3 regions of the Janthinobacterium sp. TPC_1 genome follow, and region 2 is predicted to be linked to each of the others. Evidence: predicted binding sites of a transcription regulator. Region 2 holds the regulator's gene; each other region holds the start of a gene.
The links. The regulator LexA, encoded in region 2, represses DNA repair genes until DNA is damaged. The targets are predictions, from matches to a motif close to ACTGTATNNNNATACAGT.
Positions count from the first base shown of each region.

Region 1: recA (recombinase RecA) is a predicted target of LexA. The motif match lies at 882-899, and genes of this name have one in related genera.
Region 3: imuA (translesion DNA synthesis-associated protein ImuA) is a predicted target of LexA. The motif match lies at 1,390-1,407, and genes of this name have one in related genera.

Region 1 is NZ_CP195157.1:928,542-930,807, reverse strand. It holds partial or broken gene ACQVLG_RS04565 (sensor histidine kinase N-terminal domain-containing protein) at 1-13, opposite strand, end outside; partial or broken gene ACQVLG_RS04560 (response regulator) at 10-748, opposite strand; gene recA (recombinase RecA) at 990-2,093, shown strand; gene recX (recombination regulator RecX) at 2,229-2,266, shown strand, end outside.
Region 2 is NZ_CP195157.1:6,232,829-6,235,094, reverse strand. It holds partial or broken gene ACQVLG_RS30245 (cystathionine gamma-synthase family protein) at 1-854, shown strand, start outside; gene lexA (transcriptional repressor LexA) at 1,059-1,706, opposite strand; gene ACQVLG_RS30235 (hypothetical protein) at 1,739-1,939, shown strand; partial or broken gene rpsF (30S ribosomal protein S6) at 1,982-2,266, shown strand, end outside.
Region 3 is NZ_CP195157.1:75,886-78,151, forward strand. It holds gene ACQVLG_RS00340 (Y-family DNA polymerase) at 1-729, opposite strand, end outside; gene imuA (translesion DNA synthesis-associated protein ImuA) at 659-1,369, opposite strand; gene ACQVLG_RS00350 (putative Na+/H+ antiporter) at 1,576-2,266, shown strand, end outside.

The DNA of each region.
Region 1 (2,266 bases), 1.0 Mb from region 2:
CGCGCGCCTTCACTTGCTGGCGGGGCCGTTGGCCGGGCTTGCCGCCTCGCCCGCTTCGGCTTGCAGGCGCGCCGCTTCCGAATATTTCTCCAGGCAGTAGCCGAGGCCGCGCACGGTGGCGATGCGCACGCCGCCCACCTCGATCTTCTTGCGCAGGCGGTGCACATATACTTCGATGGCATTGTTCGACACTTCCTCGCCCATTCGCACAGGTGGTCGACTAGTTGCTCTTTTGAAACGAGGCGGCCCGTGCGGCCCAGCAGGATTTCCAGCAAACCCAGTTCGCGCGCGGACAAGTCGAGCATCTGGTCGTTGATGTAGGCGCTGCGCCCCACCTGGTCATAGCTGAGGGGGCCGTGCTTGATGATGGTGGCGCCGCCGCCGGCGCCGCGGCGCGTCAGGGCGCGCACTCTTGCCTCCAGTTCCGACAGGGCGAACGGCTTGGCCATATAATCATCGGCACCGAGGTCGAGGCCATTCACGCGTTGTTCGATGGAATCGGCGGCCGTCAGGATCAGCACGGGCAACAGCGAGGCGCGCGCGCGCAGGCGGCGCAGCACTTCCAGGCCGGACATCTTCGGCAGGCCCAGGTCGAGGATCAGCAGGTCGAATTCCTGGGTGGACAGGGCCGTATCGGCTTCCTGGCCGGTCTTGACGTAGTCGATCGCATAACCGGACTGGCGCAGCGAGCGGGTCAGGCCAGGCCATCGGCCAGCACGCTGTCATCTTCGGCAAGTAAAATACGCATGGTGCACTTCCTATGCTTGCGGCGGTAGAAGTTTGTATTGTGTTTCATTTCCCGCAAGGTGGCGAGTTTTTGTGAGAAACCAGGCTTGTATTGATCTGTTTCAAAACAAATCCACGTTCCGCTTGCATTGATCACTGTTTTTTTATACAGTACTGTCTGTGTAAAGAATTTAACCCACTGGCGCTATCGCAGGCTGCCGGATTCCACTGAATCCGCAACTGTAGAACGGCTGAAAGAACATATGGACGATAAAAAAGCTGTAGTACCCGCATCGGAAAAAGCCAAGGCGCTCGCCGCCGCACTGGCGCAGATCGAGAAGCAGTTTGGCAAAGGTTCGGTCATGCGCATGGATGCCAGCGCACCGATCGAAGAAGTGCAAGTCGTGTCGACCGGTTCGCTCGGCCTCGATATCGCGCTGGGCGTGGGCGGCTTGCCGCGCGGCCGCGTGGTGGAGATCTACGGTCCGGAATCGTCGGGTAAAACCACGCTGACCCTGCAAACCATCGCCGAAATGCAAAAACTGGGCGGCACCTGCGCCTTTATCGATGCCGAGCACGCGCTCGATGTCGGTTACGCGCAAAAGCTGGGCGTGAACCTGCATGAATTGCTGATCTCGCAACCGGACACGGGCGAGCAGGCACTGGAAATCTGCGACGCCCTCGTGCGTTCGGGCAGCGTCGACCTGGTCGTCATCGACTCCGTGGCCGCACTGACGCCACGCGCCGAGATCGAAGGCGACATGGGCGATTCCCTGCCAGGCCTGCAAGCGCGTCTGATGTCGCAAGCGCTGCGCAAGCTGACCGGCTCCATCAACCGCACGAATACCCTGGTCATCTTCATCAACCAGATCCGCATGAAAATCGGCGTGATGTTCGGCAGCCCGGAAACGACCACGGGCGGCAATGCGCTGAAATTCTACGCTTCCGTGCGCCTGGATATCCGCCGCACGGGCTCGATCAAGTCCGGCGATGAAGTGATCGGCAACGAAACCAAGGTCAAGGTCGTCAAGAACAAGATCGCGCCACCGTTCAAGGAAGCGCACTTCGACATCCTGTACGGCGCCGGCACCTCGCGCGAAGGCGAAATCCTGGATCTGGGTTCGGATGCCAAGATCGTGGAAAAATCCGGTTCGTGGTACAGCTACAACGGCGAACGCATCGGCCAGGGCAAGGACAACGCCCGCGCCTTCCTGCAAGAGCGTCCGGCGCTGGCCCGCGAAATCGAAAACAAGGTCCGCGCTTCGCTGGGCGTGCGCGAACTGCCGCCGCTGGCTGCTGAAAAGCCGGAAAAAGCGGATAAAGCCGCTGACAAGGCTGCCAAGGCGGAAGCCAAGGCCGCCGAGTAAGCTGCCGTCAGCCACCATTCGCGCTTGCGGCTGGCGGCTGGCAAGGTGTGACCATGATCGCCGTCCCGCGCTGTTGCGCCGGGCGGCGATTGTGTTTGGGTGATGTGATCGTGGAATGAAAGACAAGGTGGGGGTATGGCCGCAGTACAACTAAGTCTGAAAGGCAGGGCGCT
Region 2 (2,266 bases):
CGTGTCGTTCGTCGATGCGACAGATGTGGCCAACGTGGCGGCCGCCATCACGCCGGCCACGCGGATTGTTTTTGTGGAAACTATTGCCAATCCGCGCACGCAGATCGCCGACCTGAAAAAAATCGGTGACTTGTGCCGCGAGAAAGGCATTTTGTACATCGTCGACAACACCATGACGACGCCGTATCTGTTCCGCCCGAAGGCCGTGGGCGCGGGCCTCGTGGTCAATGCCTTGACGAAATCCATTGGCGGCCACGGCAATGCGCTGGGCGGCAGCTTGACGGACACGGGCGTGTTCGACTGGACGCGCTATCCGAATATTTTCGACAATTACAAAAGCGGCGCCCGCGCAGTGGGGCATCGCGCAAATCCGCGCCAAGGCCTTGCGCGACTTCGGCGCCTCGCTGGGGCCGGAAGCGGCGCACCATCTCGCGGTCGGCGCGGAAACCATGGCCTTGCGCATGGACCGCACCTGCTCGAACGCCCTGGCGCTGGCCACCATGCTGGCCGCCGACCCGCGCGTTGCCGCCGTGCATTACCCAGGCTTGGCCTCGCACCCGCAGCACGCGCTGGCGAGCGACTTGTTCCGCAGCTATGGTTCGCTGTTCAGCTTTGAATTGAAGGATGGCATCGATTGCTTCGATTTCCTCAATCGTTTGAATCTGGCTATTCCAGCGAGCAACCTCGGCGACACGCGCACCCTGGTCATTCCCGTCGCCCACACGATCTTTTACGAGATGGGCGCCGAGCGGCGCGCCAGCATGGGCATCGCCGAGTCGCTGATCCGCGTTTCCGTCGGGATCGAGGATGAGGTGGATTTGCTTGAGGATTTCCGCCAGGCACTCGATGTATAGGTAGCCGGATAAATGAAAAGGGCCGCAACAGTCATGCTGTTGCGGCCCTTTGTTTTTCGCCGTTCAATGGTAATGTCTTCGTGCCTTCAGAAACCGTAGCGAGCAAGCCCAATATCGGGTTGAGTAGCGGAGCTGTACATTGGTACAGCGAGCAACGGATGCCCGAGAGTGGGCTGCGCAGTAGGTTTATGAGGGCGCGCTCAATCAATGCCAGCTGCGCATCAGTCCGACGGCCAGGCCTTCCAGGGCAAACTCGTCTTCCGGCGACACGGTTATGACCTTGAAGTCGGGGTTTTCCGGGAACAGTTCGATCACGGAACCCGTCTTCTTGTAGCGCTTGACGGTGACTTCGTCGCCGATGCGTGCGACGACGATCTGGCCGTTCTTGGCGCTGTCGACCTTTTTGACGGCCAATAAATCGCCATCCATGATGCCGGCGTCGCGCATGGACCAGCCGCGTACCTTCAGCAGGAAGTCGGGCTTGGCCGAGAACAGGGCAGGATCGACGTTGTAGCTCGCTTCGAGGTTTTCCTGCGCCAGGATCGGCGAACCGGCCGCCACGCGGCCGATCAGGGGCAGCGACATCAGCAGGGCTGGCGGCACTTTCGATGCAAGGGCTTCGGCTGCCGCACTTGCCGCCGCACCGATCAGGCGGATGCCGCGCGAGGTGCCGGGAGAAATCTCGATCGCGCCCTTGCGGGCCAGGGCCTGCAAATGCTCTTCGGCCGCGTTGGCCGATTTGAAACCCAGTTCATTGGCGATTTCGGCACGGGTGGGCGGAAAACCCGTGTTTTCAATCGCGTCCTTGATCAGGTTCAGAATTTGTTCTTGTCGTGCTGTCAGCTTGATCATGAGCGGTGGGTGCATACTAAAATGCTGTCTATATGAACAGTCTGTATTTTTGTACAGTATCGCCCACTATGCAAGGGGATTTCCGTGTTTTCGGCGAATTTCGCAAGAAATACTTGTCCAGGCGTGGAAAGCGCGGCGGCGCGCGGGCTTTTCCGGCGCTGGCGCAAGGAATGATTGAAACGTTTGCAAAAGGCGGTTATAATCTTCGGCTGACCTTCCCACACCCGTCTTGACGCCGGGGTGGGCGATTATCAATCCGACCTGAAGGAGTTTGCATGCGTCATTATGAAATAGTCTTTATCGTCCATCCGGACCAAAGCGAGCAAGTGCCCGCGATGATCGAACGCTACAAAGCCAGCGTAACCACCCGCGGCGGTTCGGTTCACCGCGTGGAAGATTGGGGCCGCCGTCAAATGGCTTACTCGATCCAAAAGCTGCCTAAAGCACACTACATCTGCCTGAACATCGAGTGCGACAACGAGACCCTGGTCGAGTTGGAAACAGCATTCAAATTCAATGATGCCGTGTTGCGTCACCTGACCGTTAAAATGAAGAAAGCT
Region 3 (2,266 bases), 160 kb from region 2:
GCGGTCGAACAGTTCCAGGCTGGCGCGGAACGTGGGCGGCGCTTCGATCCAGACGAACAGTTCCGTGCCGTGGCCATGCGCGTCGTCGAGCATGGCCAGCAAGGCTGCGCCGCAGCGGCGCTGCAAGCCCGGACGCGGCAAGTGGCGCAGCTGCCCCAGGGTGCGGCAGCCGATGCCTTCGAACCAGTCCAGCCAGGCGCGCGCAGGCGGCAGCAGGGCGCACGGCAAGCCGTCGAGGCGGCGCACCAGGCTGGCCATGCTCAATGTCCGGCCCCGGCGCGTACCGGCGCGCGCCAGCAGCCAGGCGCCGCGTGCCGTGGGGGCGCACGACAGCTGGGCCGTGTAGCCGAGCACGCGCAAGCTGGCCGCGATGTGCCGGCACAGGGCGCGCACGCCGCCGAACAGGCGCAGGCTGGCGCCCGCGTCGACCAGCAGGGTCGCTTCCTCGCCCTGCGCCACCAGCGGCGAATATTGCAGCAGCGCCAGCGCCACCGCCTGCAGGGCCTGCGCTTCCAGCTCGGGCGAGCGTTCGTGCAGGCGCGCCTGCGGCGCCAGCATCAGCGCGCCCGCGCGGCGCATGCCCGGCTTGACGCCGGCGGCCAATGCCAGCGGCGACACGGCCATCACTTGCTCCTGCTCCAGCACCACGCCGAGGCTGTCAGCCGACCAGCGCGGGCAAAACACTTCGAGCGGGAGCCGGGGCAGGTACAGGCCGATCCAGAGTCGCATGGCGCAGCAGTAAAGAAGGAGGTTGCAGGGGCAGGAACAACGGCGCGTCGCGCTGCGGCCCCCGGCGCTTGATGAAGCCGATCTCGATGCCGCCGGCGGCCGGGCGCACGGACAGGCGCAAGGGCGCCGGCGACGCATCCTGCGCGCCGTGCAAGGGGCGCAGCATGCAGAACAGGGTGTTGCCCGACTGCGCCGCCAGGTGCAGCCGGCGCAGGCTGTCGGCGCGCACGTGCGATTGCCAGAACAGCAGGGCGCCGCACGTGCCGCTGCGCAAGATGTTTTCCGCCGCCCACAGGGCATCCTTGCTGCCGGCGCTTTTGAGCCACAGCAATTGCGACGGCGCCAGCCCCTGCGCGGCCAGGGCCAGCGCCTGCGGCGGATGGGGCGGCTGCAGCAGCACGATGGGCAAGCCCGGCAGCTGCGCCAGCGCGGGCGCCAGCAGCCGCAATTCGCCGCTGCCCGGCTGCTGCACCAGCAGATCGATGAGGCTGCCGCTGGGCCAGCCGCCGCCGGGCAGCTGCGCGGACAAGGCGGCAAAGCCCGTGTCCAGGCAGCGCGCGGCGCCCTGGCCCAGCTGCGATGCGCGCCATAAAGACGGATGCAAGGCTTCCGGCGACGCCATCAATTGGGAATGTTGCATAATTGGCTAGGGAGATAAATACTGTATGCATATACAGTACTATCCGGCCCCGCTTTTGGCAAGGCTTATCTGCCAGAGAACGTGCCCGGGGCCGCTCCGCCATGTCCGAAAAACCCCGTTTCTGGCATCGATTGCTGTACCATAAGCACTCTCCTTACCGCTCGGCAATGCACCGGGCGGCTTCCTCCGTCCATAAGGAAACGCATTTGACCACCATCCAAATCATCAGCGCCATCGTCTTCGGCCTTGCGCTCATCCACACCTTCGCCGCCAAGTCGTTTGAAACATTATCGCGGCGCCACCCCCGCCATGCGGGCTTGCTGCATCTGCTGGGCGAAGTGGAAGTCGTGTTCGGCTTCTGGGCCTTCATCCTGATCATCATCATGGCCTTTGTCTCGGGCAGCGATGCGGCCATCGAGTATGCCGAGTCGCGCCATTACACGGAACCGCTGTTCGTCTTTGTCGTCATGGTGGTGGCCGCTTCGCGCCCCGTGCTGGACGCCGTGCAGCGCCTGCTGAAAGGCGTGGCGCGCGTAATGCCGCTGCGCACTGAACTGGCCCTCGTCTGGCTGGGTCTGGCACTCGTGCCCCTGACGGGCTCCCTGATCACGGAACCTGCCGCCATGACCCTGGCCGCGCTGATGCTGGCGCCGCAAATCTTCCGCCCGGGCATCCCCGAATGGCTGAAATATGGTGCGCTGGGCGTGCTGTTCGTCAACGTTTCCATCGGCGGCACCCTCACCTCGTACGCGGCGCCGCCCGTGCTGATGGTGGCCACCACATGGAACTGGGACAGCGCCTACATGGCCACCCATTTCGGCTGGAAAGCCGCCATCGCCGTGCTGATCAACGCCACGGGCGTGAGCATATTGCTGCGCAAATATCTGCACAGCAACA